One region of the Pseudoalteromonas sp. C2R02 genome, then DNA from elsewhere that is predicted to be linked to it. Evidence: predicted binding sites of a transcription regulator. Region 1 holds the regulator's gene; each other region holds the start of a gene.
The links. Region 1 encodes FNR, which switches genes on or off when oxygen is low (the NO sensors DNR and NnrR bind a similar motif). Its sites were predicted from a motif close to TTGATCTAGATCAA; they were not measured.
Positions count from the first base shown of each region.

Region 2: the regulator FNR is predicted to act here: its motif matches at 863-876, upstream of nrdG (anaerobic ribonucleoside-triphosphate reductase activating protein).
Region 3: the regulator FNR is predicted to act here: its motif matches at 2,170-2,183, upstream of yegQ (tRNA 5-hydroxyuridine modification protein YegQ).

Region 1 is NZ_JAHKQC010000028.1:44,721-49,424, reverse strand. Features, by position in the region: gene KO527_RS10340 (heavy metal translocating P-type ATPase) at 1-625, shown strand, start outside; gene ccoS (cbb3-type cytochrome oxidase assembly protein CcoS) at 642-836, shown strand; gene KO527_RS10330 (sulfite exporter TauE/SafE family protein) at 833-1,507, shown strand; gene fnr (fumarate/nitrate reduction transcriptional regulator Fnr) at 1,542-2,285, shown strand; gene uspE (universal stress protein UspE) at 2,390-3,316, shown strand; gene ttcA (tRNA 2-thiocytidine(32) synthetase TtcA) at 3,487-4,419, shown strand; gene mnmA (tRNA 2-thiouridine(34) synthase MnmA) at 4,527-4,704, shown strand, end outside.
Region 2 is NZ_JAHKQC010000034.1:174,983-179,686, forward strand. Features, by position in the region: gene nrdD (anaerobic ribonucleoside-triphosphate reductase) at 1-320, opposite strand, end outside; gene nrdG (anaerobic ribonucleoside-triphosphate reductase activating protein) at 322-774, opposite strand; gene yjjX (inosine/xanthosine triphosphatase) at 1,013-1,579, shown strand; gene yjjG (pyrimidine 5'-nucleotidase) at 1,569-2,240, shown strand; gene KO527_RS14070 (isoamylase early set domain-containing protein) at 2,692-2,991, shown strand; gene malQ (4-alpha-glucanotransferase) at 3,007-4,704, shown strand, end outside.
Region 3 is NZ_JAHKQC010000029.1:118,851-123,554, reverse strand. Features, by position in the region: gene KO527_RS11230 (aminoglycoside phosphotransferase family protein) at 1-336, shown strand, start outside; gene KO527_RS11225 (YfhL family 4Fe-4S dicluster ferredoxin) at 403-651, opposite strand; gene yegQ (tRNA 5-hydroxyuridine modification protein YegQ) at 663-2,066, opposite strand; gene ndk (nucleoside-diphosphate kinase) at 2,387-2,818, shown strand; gene KO527_RS11210 (bifunctional tRNA (adenosine(37)-C2)-methyltransferase TrmG/ribosomal RNA large subunit methyltransferase RlmN) at 2,998-4,134, shown strand; gene pilW (type IV pilus biogenesis/stability protein PilW) at 4,348-4,704, shown strand, end outside.

The sequences.
Region 1 (4,704 bases):
CGCCATAGGTAAAAATGGCTGGTTTAACGCTCTAGAGCTCCCAGTTCAAGTTGTGCTTTATATTAACGAAAAACCTATCGCTGCATTTGAACTTGAAGACAAAATACGTGATCGTGCACAACAGTTAATATCTTTTCTTAAAGATAAAAACTTAAATACCCACTTATTAACAGGCGACCCTTCACAGGCAGGGCCTGACCTTGCAAAAAAATTATCTTTAGATGATGTACAAACGGGCTGTAGCCCCGCTCAAAAACAAGACTACGTTGCTAATATAATTAAACAAAATCATGTTGTTGCTATGGTAGGTGATGGCGTTAATGACAGTCCAGTATTTAATACTGCGCATTTATCGATTGCTATGGAATCTGGTGCCGATATTTCTAAAAACACAGCCGATGTTGTGCTATTAAATAGTGATCTAAGCTCCATTGAACATTTAATTAAAATCAGTCATAAAACACGGTGTATTGTGAAACAAAACTTAGCCCTTTCTCTTGCATATAATGGCTCTATTTTGCCTTTAGCAGCAATGGGCATGGTTCAACCTTGGATGGCTGTTATTGGCATGTCAGCCAGTTCTATAATCGTGATAACAAATTCATTAAGACTATTAAAACCATAACAAAGGTATTGAAATAATGAGCATCATTTATGTATTAATTCCGATAGCAATTATATTTGTAATAATCGCAATCGCTGTTTTTTTCTGGGCCGTTAAAAGTGAACAGTTTTCTGATTTAGACAAACAAGCCCACAGTATATTATTTGACGATAGTGAAATTAAGACAAAACCTAACAAAACGAAAGATCCAAAGAATAATCAGCCGCTATGACAGAGTCTTTATTTTTTACCGCTTTTTTTATGGGTCTAGCTGGTAGTGGGCACTGTATTGCTATGTGTGGTGGTATTGCATCATCTTTACAATTTGCGATTGAAGACAAAACAAAAGCACAACAATATGCCCTACTTTATAATTTAGGCAGATTATTAAGCTATAGTATTTGCGGCGCTTTAGTAGGTGGCATTAGTTCTGTTTTTGCTAAACAATCAAACGATTTTTCTTTATTTTTATCTTTTATAAGTGGTATTTTTATGGTGCTTGTAGGCCTATATATCATGCGTTTGACAGCAAGCTTAAATTGGTTAGAAAAATTTGGGAAATTCGCAATATGGCAGCATATTGTTAAATTGAATAAATACTTATTACCACTCAATACAAAGAAAAAAGCATTGGCATATGGTGCGCTTTGGGGCTGGTTACCTTGTGGATTAGTTTATTCTGCATTAACTTGGGCTATCACAACACAAAGTGCGAGTTCAGGCGCATTATTTATGGCTAGTTTTGCTTTAGGCACCTTACCTGCCATGATAGGGTTAAGTTTTGCAGCACAAACTATCAATAACTGGCTCAATAACAGCATAATCCGTATTGTTCTAGGTAATATCTTAGTATTTTACGGTTTATACCTTTTAGCTATTGCAACCCAAAACGCACTGCATTAATCTATAGTAGTAGTTTAAAATAGACGGAATTTCAATGGATCTTAAAAATAAAATACCGACAAGTTCAAATTGCCAAATTAGCTGTAATAGTTGTAGCATCAGTCAGTTATGCTTACCTGTAACACTTAATGAAAGCGAAATGGGTAAACTTGATGATATCATCGAACGTAAAAAACCATTTCATAAAGGCGATTTACTATTTGAAGCCGGCAAAAAATTAAATTCTATTTTTGCGGTCCGCTCAGGTTCGTTTAAATCTTATACCATCTCTGAACAAGGTGATGAGCAAATCACTGACTTTCATCTAGCAGGTGATATTATTGGTTTTGATGGTATATTTAAAATGGAACATCAAAGTTATTCACAGGCTATGGAAACTGCTATGGTATGTGAAATCCCTTTCACTACTTTAGATGAGTTATCTGGAAAATTACCAAAATTACGCCAACAAATAATGCGCATGATGAGTAGTGAAATCAACTACGATCAAGAGATGTTATTACTTTTAAACAAAAAAACAGCCGAAGAAAGATTAGCTGCTTTTATTTGTAATTTATCTCAACGATTTGGTGAACGTGGATTTTCTAAAAAAGAATTTAGATTAACTATGACACGTGGAGAAATTGGAAACTACCTTGGTTTAACAGTAGAAACCATTAGTCGACTATTGAGCCGCTTCCAAAAGTCAGATGTAATAAAAGTTGAAGGTAAATTCATTACCATTATTGATCTTGAGCAATTGAATACAATTGCAGGTACCAAATCTAAAAGCGAATAATTTCGTCTTTGTATATTGATCTTAGACAATTTTTTTTCATTTAAACCTGTCAAATCTGCTAACTTAACTTACACTAAAAGTAAGCAAATTTGAGAGGTTAAATGATGAATACAATAAAAAAAATACTTGCAGTAATTGATCCAAGTAAATCAGAACAAACCGCTTTAAAACGTTCATTTGAATTAGCACAAAAATCTGGTGCTAAAATCACTGCATTTTTAACCATATACGATTTTTCCTATGAAATGACGACTATGCTATCTCTTGATGAAAGAGAGGCTATGCGTAATGCTGTTATAAATGACAGAATTTCATGGATTAATTCGTTAATAGAGCAATACAAAGAAACTTTAGATATTGACTGCAAGGTTATATGGCATAATCGCCCTTTCGAATCAATTATACAAACCGTACTTAATGAAAACTACGATATTGTTTTAAAAGGTACCCACGAACATGCAACTTTAAAATCAGTGATATTTACGCCAACTGACTGGCATTTAATTAGAAAATGTCCTTGCCCTGTATTATTAATAAAAGAGCACTTATGGCCTGCAAAAGGCAATATCATCGCAGCTGTGAATGCTTCTGCTGATGATGAACAACATCTTGCTCTTAATCAAAGAATAATGAATGATGCAAAATTCATTTCAAACCTCATCGATGGCAATTTACATATTGTAAACTCCTTCCCTGGCACACCAGTTAATATTGCTATTGAAATTCCTGAATTTGATCCCACTCAATTTAATGAATCTGTTAAAGTGCATCATACTCAGGCATGCCACGAACTTGCGCAACAGCATGATATTCCCCAAAGCCAATGTCATATTAAAGAAGGCTTACCAGAAGATGTCATACCCATTATTGCTAATGAATTGGATGCAGAGTTAATTGTTATGGGAACAATCGGCAGAACGGGTCTCAGTGCAGCTTTAATTGGTAATACAGCTGAACATGTTATAGATACCTTAAATTGTGATGTTCTAGCCTTAAAACCTGATGGTTATATTAGCCCATTGGCTAAATAACCTTATGTGGCTATCAATCTAAGATAGCCACCCATATTTTTTGCAAAGCAGCAAAACACCTGCTCACCAATTTCACTAAAAAATATTTTTACTCGCTAACTTTTAATTTTGCTTTATAATACGGCGCTAATTTTATAGCTCAGCTTTCTATTATCATTATAGGGTCCTTAATGTCATCACCTGCTTCTCATTCTGCTCAAACCAAGGCTAAACACACTTTAAATAAATTAGAAAAACGCCTGAGACGTAGCACGGGACAGGCTATTAAAGATTTTAATATGATAGAAGATGGTGATCGCATCATGGTATGTTTATCTGGTGGTAAAGATAGCTATGCGATGTTAGATATCTTAATGCAATTAAAACGTGTCGCTCCTATCAAATTTGAATTAGTCGCAGTTAACTTAGATCAAAAACAACCTGGTTTTCCTGAACATATCTTACCTGAATATCTAGAAACTTTAGATATTGAATACAAAATTGTTGAAGAGAATACCTATAAAATTGTGACAGATATAATTGAAGAAGGAAAAACAACTTGTTCATTATGTTCTCGATTAAGACGCGGTATATTGTATCGTACAGCTAAAGAGCTAAAAGCTACCAAAATAGCCTTAGGCCACCATAGAGATGACATGATAGAAACCATGTTTTTAAATATGTTTTATGGCGGTAAATTAAAAGGTATGCCAGCAAAACTTGCCAGTGACAATGGTGAGCATATGGTGATCCGTCCACTTGCATACTGTAAAGAAGAAGAGATAGCCCAATACGCAATGCTAAAAGAATTTCCTATCATTCCTTGTAACTTATGTGGTTCACAAGAAAATCTTCAAAGACAAAACATAAAAGCGATGATCGCACAATGGGAAGTTGAACACCCTGGCCGTGTAGCGACTATGTTCACTGCAATGCAAAACGTTGTACCATCTCACTTAGCAGATAATTCTATTTTTGATTTCAAAAACCTGCAGAAAACGGGTTTGCCAAATGCAGATGGCGATGTCGCTCTAGACAAACCTGACATTCCCGCTATTCCTGTCGGTTTAAAACAAGAACAAGATAGTAACGGCGTTGAAATTCAAGCAATTGAGTTAAACTAAGTCTATTTTATAAACTCAAAGGAATATTCAAAGTATTTGACTATATTCCTTGAGGTTTTCTAGTGCTATAATACGTGCCTTTAATATTTAGCATTTATTTAATTACTATGAGCGATAATCATTTGAGCGATTCTTCATCTTCTAATAAAAACACTAAAGTCATCGTTGGCATGTCTGGTGGTGTCGATTCTTCAGTTTCAGCATATTTATTAATGCAACAAGGCTATCAGGTTGAAGGCTTGTTTATGAAAAATTGGGAAGAAGATGATACAGATGAATATTGTG
Region 2 (4,704 bases), on a different contig from region 1:
AATGGATACATAGTAATCGACGTACAATAAGGCTTTAAACTAGTTTCATCATGAACATATATTTCATGCTCTGCAATTTGCCTCTCATATTCTACAGCTAACTCTTTATCAAATAGGGCTGCTATTTTTTGTTGAACTAAAGCGCGGTTGATATCTAATAAAAAATCTTTTGTTATTTCAGCTTCAAGCGTCGCAATATTCTTATGAGTAACATTGGCATTTGCATCTAGTTTTGAGCCATCGGCAGCATTACTCGCTTGTATATATTGATCAATAAAAGAGAGTTTTTTTGTTATTTGATTTGTATTGAGGTGTGCCATTTTAATTCCCTAAAAATTTATAGTTGAGTAAGGTTTTTGTTTTAACGTTGATAAATCTTTGATTGGTATTTTTGTTATTTAAGCCGCCGAGTTGTTTTTGCCATCTACCAGTTTTTAAAAAATCTAAATGCGCTATGATGCTATTACTGACTTTTTCAGCTCCTGTGTATAAGCAAGTTTTAAGCCCTTGATTTTGAGCAAATTTTAAATGCGCGATAAGTTTATGGGCTTGCCACTCACCTCCGAAGAAAACAACACAGGTAATGAGGTTTTTGTATTGAGATAAGTAATTTGAAAAAGTTTTAGCATCTAATTCAACACCCGAGGTTGCAGTCCAGCTGTCTTGGCTATGACACCCATCACACGCAAAAGGACAACCAGTAACTAAAAATGCCAAAGATACTTCATTAGGTACTTCTTGAAATACAACTTGTGGTTCAAAGCAATTAAACATTAAAAATACCATATATTGTGTTTATTTTCATAAACAAGCACAATATATGGATTATTATGAAATCGCTAGTCAGTTAATTACTCAAAAATTGTGTTAGATCAACTAATTTATAAATAATAAAATTTCAGTAGTTTAAAAGGGGTAGATATTAAATTTAAAAATTTCTTACATTTGAAATTTAAAGGACAAAGTTAAGCTGTGTTACTATGCAGAAATACCCTGAACAATGTTTAATAATATGTCAAAAGAAGTTATCAGAATCCTCGTAGGGTCACTTAACCCTGTTAAAATCAATGCAGTAAAAAATGCATTTTCTAATATTTTTGCTAACAACCAAATTATTTGTAAAGGCATGCATGCGCCATCCAGTGTTTCTGAACAACCTATGACAGCAAGCGAAACACGCCTTGGAGCGATAAACCGAGCACTATTTTGTAAAAATGGATCTAATAATGCCGATTTTTATGTTGCTCTAGAGGGCGGTGTTGATTTAACCGAAGACGGTCCAATCACATGCGCGTACTTTTCAATTATCAATAATCAACAGCAATCTGTCGGCAGAAGTGCAAGTTTGCCATTGCCATTAAGTGTTTATGATGATCTAGTTGCGGGTAAAGAATTAGGACATGTGATGGATGAATTATTTAATACAACCAATATTAAACAAAAAGGGGGGGCGATTGGATTATTAACACAAAATAACGCCACCCGTGAAAGCATTTATACTCAAGCACTGATTTTAGCATTATCTCCCTTTATAAATGCAGACTTATATCATGGAACAGGAGTGAATAATGAATTATAAATGGATATTATTTGATGCTGATGAAACGTTATTTCACTTTGATGCATATCAAGGCTTAAAATTAATGTTTGAAAAGTTTGATGTTGACTTTTCAATTGATGATTTTGAAATCTATCAAAGAGTCAATCAGCCACTTTGGGTTGAATATCAAAATGGCGATATTACAGCACAACAATTACAACATAACCGATTTAATGATTGGTCGAACAAACTGTCTGTATCGACTCAAACGCTTAATAGCGAATTTTTACATGCAATGGCACAAATCTGTAAACCACTTGATGGTGCTAAAGAGCTCATTCATTATTTATCCACAAAAGTTAAAATGGGGATCATTACTAATGGCTTTACACAATTACAAACTGTGAGACTAGAAAAGACAGGCTTTAAAGATGTATTTTCAACACTCATCATTTCTGAGCAAGTTGGTGTTGCAAAACCAGATATTGGTATTTTTGAATATGCCTTTAAAACCATGGGAGAGCCTAATAAAAGTGATATTTTAATGGTAGGGGATAATCCCCATTCTGATATTTTAGGTGGTATAAATGCTGGTATAGATACCTGTTGGTTAAACGTAGATAAACTAAATAGGCCTAAAAATATTACACCTACTCACGAAGTTGATTCTTTGTGGCAACTATTAGAACTATTTAAATAATAAATTCAAGCCTATTCTTGCACTTTCCTAGTGCAAGAAATCACTAAAAAAGTGCATGAAATTAATTTCATATGTGCTTTTCAAATCATCATTATATGAAGTAAATTCATCTGGCTACACATCTGGACCCAAAAAGGGTTCTAGTTGAAAATATCTCACCAAAATAAGATCTATTATCATTTAAAAACATATAAATTTAAATTATATTAAATATTAATCAAAAATGGTTTATTTATTGCTCTATCTACTACACTAAGTTTTCTTTATAAAAGCCATAACATTTTGTTTTATTTTGGTGCAGTAAGCTCAAATAAATACTGTCATAAAACCTAAATATTCATATGTTTAACTTTAATGAGCTTAAGTAACATCATTTAGAACATTGTTAAAACACGCGTTTTAGTCATGTTCGGCAAGGAATTTTTTCGGTTTAGAACTGTTAGGAGCCAATATGTTAATTAAAAGATTTTTTAAAACCAAACAAGAAGCAGAAGTAACGTTTGAATTTAATGTATCAGATGTGAAGAAAGTACAACTCGTTGCTGAATTTAATGACTGGCAACCTATTGATATGAAGTTCAATAAGAAAGATAAAGTCTATCGTACGAGAGTGAGGCTACCTAAAGACAAAGACTTTCATTTTCGTTACTTAATTAATGAAGATAAATGGGAAAATGACAATCATGCTGATGCTTATATTCAAAATAGCTTTGGTAGTGATAATAGTGTTGTAAATACCTATCAAGCTTAAGGCGAATATAGCCTTATGCAATCAATAACACAATTATTATATTTACAAGGTATTGGCAATCAATATACCAGTTATAACGGCGATCAAATTACAATTAGTGATGATGTAAGACGCAGTGTTTTAGCAGTATGTGGATATGACCTAGAAGATTTAGATGCCGTCAACTTAGCTAATTTTCAATTAGATGTTGCCCCTTGGTTCGATATTATTGCTAAAACTAGCTTTGTATCTAATTGTGATTTTATTTTGAAAGTACGTGCTAATGCTGCTCAAGTTAAATCACAAATTTGTTGGAAAATTTATAAAAATAACCAATTAGTTAATTCAAACTGTAAGGGGTTAGCGCAGTTAAAAGAAGTTGGCAATTATCAATATAATGATCAAGTGTTCCGTGAATTCGCACTCAAAATTGATGATATTGCGATTGGATATTACCAGATTGAAATATCAATAAACGATATTACACATAGTGGTGAATTAGTTGTTTATCCAAATAAAGCTTATTTAAATGACTATAACCAAGCATGGGGTGTATCCCTGCAATTATATAGTCTCATTAGTGATAATAATTATGGAATAGGTGATTTTAATGACTTAAAAAGTGTAATTCAGCATTCATCACAACGCGGTGCTGACTATATTTTATTAAATCCATTACACGCATTATTTGATCATGAGCCAAATAGAGCGAGTCCATATAGTCCTAGCGATAGATTATGTATCAATCCTTTATATATACATATCCAAGATATTGAAGACTTTAATAATTGTGCTGATGCACAAGTATTAGCTAAATCTGATTTCTTATCAACTCAGCTGAGGCAGCAAAAAAGTGAAAGTTACATAGATTATGAATTGGTATTTTCCTTAAAGTATCAAATTTATTACATCTTGTTTCAGTATTTTTTAGAACACCATAAATTAATTAAATCGCATTATTACAAACAATTCATCAATTATAAAAATGGTAATGACATTAGCAGCTATTGTGATTGGGTGTGTACTCAAGAAAACTTAAAAGCGAATTATAAAGATCCAGAGTTTATTGCTTATTTACAATGGCAAGCCAATATTCAATTTGAGCAGTGCCAACAATTGAGTAAACAAAGTAATATGCGTTTAGGTTTAATACGCGATCTAGCAGTAGGGTGTGCTCAAGACGGTAATGAGTTTAAACAAAATGAAAATATCTTCATTAAAAATGCCAGTATAGGCGCACCACCAGATCCTTGGTCTAATGAAGGACAAAACTGGGGTCTACCACCCATAGAACCGATTAAATTAAAACAGTCAGGTTATAGCCATTACATCAAGTTACTACAATCGAATCTGAAAAGCTGCGGCGCACTTAGAATTGATCATGTTATGGCATTATTAAGACTCTGGTGGTGTATTTTAGATAACTCAGAGCAAAACAAAGGGTGTTACGTTTATTATCCATTTGAGCAGATGTTAGCTTTACTTAAGCTTGAATCTCATCTGAACCAATGTGAAGTGATTGGCGAAGACCTAGGTATCGTACCAGATGAAATTAAATCAGCATTGAAATCATCTAATATCTATTCCAATTTACTATTTTATTTTGAAAAGAATCATATAGGAGAATTCATCGCTCCAGATGAATTTGAGCCTCATGCCATGCTTATGGTTGCTAATCACGATGTACCAACATTTAAAGCTTGGTGGCAAAAAAGTGATATAAATTTACGCCAT
Region 3 (4,704 bases), on a different contig from region 1:
GGCGATATGGTACGTACATTTTGTTCGCCTGAAGAAGAAGATTCAACAAACTTAGATAATGTCATTATTCGTGAAGATATTTTTGCAGCGATTGTTGAAGGCTATGTCACACCATTACAAAACTTAATCACTCAAGCTGAAAAACAAAGCTTTTGGGTTGGTGCTAAAGTGATGTGTTTAATGATAGGTGTACGTTTTTTAACTGATTATCTCGATGGTGATAATTACTTCAGCATAAAACGTGCTGGGCATAATTTAGATCGGGCTAAAAATCAATTTGCTTTGTACCAAGATTTATTGAAAAAAGAAGATAAATTAAAAGCGCTATTAGATTAACAAATTGTAGGCGGGAGTTTACTCGCGCGGAGTTAATGGTATAACTCCGCGTATAAATTAGGCTTTTTAACCTTGAGTCAGTCGAATAAACTTTTCGGCTAACTGATCTAAAGACTCTACATTATTAGGGTCTTTTTTTATGCAATCAATTGGACAAACACTTACGCATGTTGGCGTATCGTAATGGCCTACACACTCAGTACATTTGTCGGGATCTATTTCAAAGATCTCTTTTCCGAGTGTGATAGCCTGATTTGGACATTCAGGATCACACATATCACAGTTGATGCACTTGTTATTTATTAATAAAGCCACCTTAAGTACTCCTAAACAGCTTTAGCCTGCTTAAATGGGTTACGTGTATCTTGGCCTTCATCTAAATTTCTTAATAAAATAGCTTTATCTAAATCGATATCTTCAGGTAATGGAATTTTTACGATATGACCAGAGCCTTTTGCATCATCAATAGATTCACCTTTTTTATTTTCCATATGATCTAACTTAAAGCTGACATTGCCTTGTGGTGTCATAAGCTCTAATGAATGACCGGTACAGAATTTATTTTTAACGTCAATTTCTACTAAACCATTATCATGGCGACCTATTACTTCACCTACAAATTGTTGTTGCTCTGAAACAGAGTGGCCATAATCGTAGTTTTGATAATCTTGATGTGCATGGCGCTTCAAGAAGCCTTCCGTATAACCTCTATGCGCTAAATTTTCTAAATTACCTAATAAACTAGGATCAAAAGGGCGCCCAGCAACAGCATCATCTATCGCTTTACGGTAAACTTGGGCTGTACGTGCAACATAATAAAAGGATTTAGTACGACCTTCAATTTTTAAGCTATGCACACCCATTTTAGTTAATTGGTCAACATATTGTACTGCACGTAAATCTTTTGAGTTCATGATATAAGTGCCATGCTCATCTTCAAATGCAGGCATATACTCACCAGGGCGGCCTTGCTCTTCTAACATGAAGATTTCTTTCGTTGGTTCACCCGCACCTAACGTTGGGATCACAGCATTTGGATCAATTTTATGTACTATATCGCCTGTTTCATTTTCTTTGGCGGGCTTAACATCATATTCCCAACGACAAGCGTTAGTACAAGTTCCTTGGTTAGGATCTCGTTTATTAATATAGCCTGATAATAAACAGCGACCAGAGTAAGCCATGCATAAAGCACCGTGAACAAATACTTCAAGTTCTGTATTTGGGCATTGTTGACGAATTTCAGCGATTTCTTCAAGTGATAACTCACGAGATAAAATAATTCTTTCAACACCTTGTTTTGCCCAAAATAATACACTGGCGTAATTAACTGCATTAGCTTGAACTGATAAGTGAATTGGCATATCAGGGTACTTTTCACGCACTAACATGATAAGGCCAGGGTCAGACATAATAAGTGCATCTGGTTTCATTGCTACAACAGGTTCAATATCACGCATATATGTATTTATTTTTGCATTATGAGGTGCGATATTTGAAACAACATATAGTTTTTTACCTAAATCATGAGCTTCATTAATGCCGATCTCTAAATTTTCTAGATTAAATTCATTATTTCTTACGCGTAAGCTATAACGTGGCTGTCCTGCATATACTGCATCTGAACCATAAGCATATGCATAACGCATGTTTTTTAAGCTGCCAGCTGGAGATAAAAGTTCAGGGGTAAATAAGCTTGGAGAGTTTTCAGGAGTAAGAATAGATGACATTGTAAAACCTCATACATAGAACTGGGTACAAACCAGTTGCATGGATTATTTAATTGATAATGATAAAAACGCGGCATTTTATAAAAACAGCAACAAGCTGCTTTTGATCTGGATCATGTTTTTGAGCAAAACAGAATTAGATTAAAACCTTTAGTCGTCATATTTTTTAAATATTTCTATGAGATAGTGCTATTTGAATATAATTTCGACAATTAAGATAGGATCTTTGCATTTTATCGCGTATAATTCGCGCCCACTAATATACGGATGGTCTTCCATTTGTATAAACCATATTCTTTTAATTTATTGGAGCAAATAAGATGGCTTTAGAGCGTACTTTTTCAATCATCAAACCTGACGCAGTAGCAAAAAACCTAATCGGTCAAATCTATAACCGTTTCGAAACTGCTGGCCTTAAAATCGTAGCTTCTAAAATGGTTCACCTTTCTCAAGAGAAAGCTGAAGGTTTCTACGCTGAGCATTCAGAACGTCCTTTCTTTGGCGCTTTAGTTTCATTTATGACTTCAGGTCCAGTTATGGTTCAAGTTTTAGAAGGCGAAAACGCTGTTCTTAAAAACCGTGAAATCATGGGTGCTACTAACCCAGCTGAAGCACTAGCTGGTACTATCCGTGCAGATCTTGCTGATAGCATCGACGAAAATGCTGCTCACGGTTCTGACGCTTTAGAATCTGCTGCTCGTGAAATCGCTTACTTCTTCGCTGACGAAGAAATTTGTGCTCGCACTAGATAGTTTCTTTGTAGTAGCAGCTTAGGTTGCAATACACTACACGGATTGTAGAAAAGGGCTTTATGCCCTTTTCTTGTCTTTTTTATAAATAAATTATTGGTTTTGAGTTATTTATAAAGTAGATAAGTTTTATACATTTACTCATTAAAAACATTAAAGTCGTCATTATGGTAGAGGTCTTCATGAATACCACAAAAGCTAAAATTAACTTACTTGATTTAAACCGACAAGGCATGCGTGAGCTGTTTGAATCATACGGCGAAAAGCCATTCCGTGGCGATCAAGTAATGAAATGGATTTACCATTTTGGTGTTGATAACTTTGATGAAATGAGCAATATCAATAAAAAGCTTAAAGCACGCTTAAAAGCAGAGTGTGAAATTCGTGCACCTGAAATATCAGAGAAGCAAGTTGCAAGCGATGGCACAATTAAATACGCGTTAATTTTAGATGGCGGCCAAGAAGTTGAAGCTGTTTGGATACCTGAAAAGGAACGTAAAACGCTTTGTGTTTCTTCACAAGTTGGTTGTGCTCTGGAATGTACTTTTTGTTCTACTGCGCAACAAGGTTTCAATCGAAACTTAAAAGTATCTGAAATTATCGGTCAAGTATGGCGTGTTGCTAAAGATGTTGGTTTACACGCAGATAGCACAAATAGACCTGTAACGAATGTTGTTATGATGGGCATGGGTGAACCATTACTTAATCTGAACAATGTAGTGCCAGCAATGGAATTGATGATGGATGATTGGGGTTTTGGTTTATCTAAACGCCGTGTGACTATCAGTACTTCAGGTGTTGTCCCTGCTCTTGATATCTTAAAAGAAAAAATTGATGTTGCTTTAGCGATTTCATTGCATGCGCCGGATAATGAATTACGTGATGTATTAGTACCAATCAATAAAAAATATCCTATTGATGAATTTTTAGCTGCATGTCGTCGTTATATTGATGGTTCAAAAGCAAATAAAGACGTAACGATTGAATACGTTATGCTAGATCATATTAATGATAGTACAGATCAGGCACATCAATTAGTTAAAACACTTAAAGGTACGCCTTCAAAAGTTAATTTAATTCCGTTCAACCCATTCCCAGGTAATGATTATGGTCGTTCGAGCAATAGTCGAATTGACCGTTTCTCTAAAGTACTACAGGCAGCAGGTATAACCTGTATTGTTCGTCGTGCACGTGGTGATGATATAGATGCAGCATGTGGTCAATTAGTGGGTGATGTAAAAGATCGTACTAAACGAATCATGAAAAAGAGAATGCAAAATGATAACGGTATTGCCGTTAAGGTAATGCCAGCAAAATAATATAGAAAACTATTTTTAGTCATTTAGTAGCGCTATTTGGTGTTAACTAAATGACAAAAAGTAATGCAGTTAAGGTACTTTTCTGTAAACTATGCTTTCATTATAAGAAATGGTTACTTATAAGTATTTTTTGATAAACGAGCCAACCTCAATCGTTTACCTTAGCCAGTTTAGATTGATTTGATCGTCTTGTTTATTAATAAGGAAGTTTATATGCGTCAAGTTTCATTATATACAGTGATTTTACTTTGTTTATCGGGGTGTGTGACTCAAAACACATACGATGGCAGTAAAAAACCAGTTATCACTAAAAAAGTAGATAATACTCAAGCAGCACGTACACGCATATCTTTAGCTTTAAAATACCTATCGATGGGTGACAGCGCCCAAGCTAAATATAATTTAGAAAAAGCCAATCTATTTTCTCCAAATTTACCAGAAGTGCATTATACAACCGCTTATTTCTATCAATCAGTAGGTGAACCTAACAAAGCAAAAGAGTCATACGAAAAAGCACTCACCTTAGCACCCAATGATGCAAATACACTTAATAATTATGGTGTTTTTTTA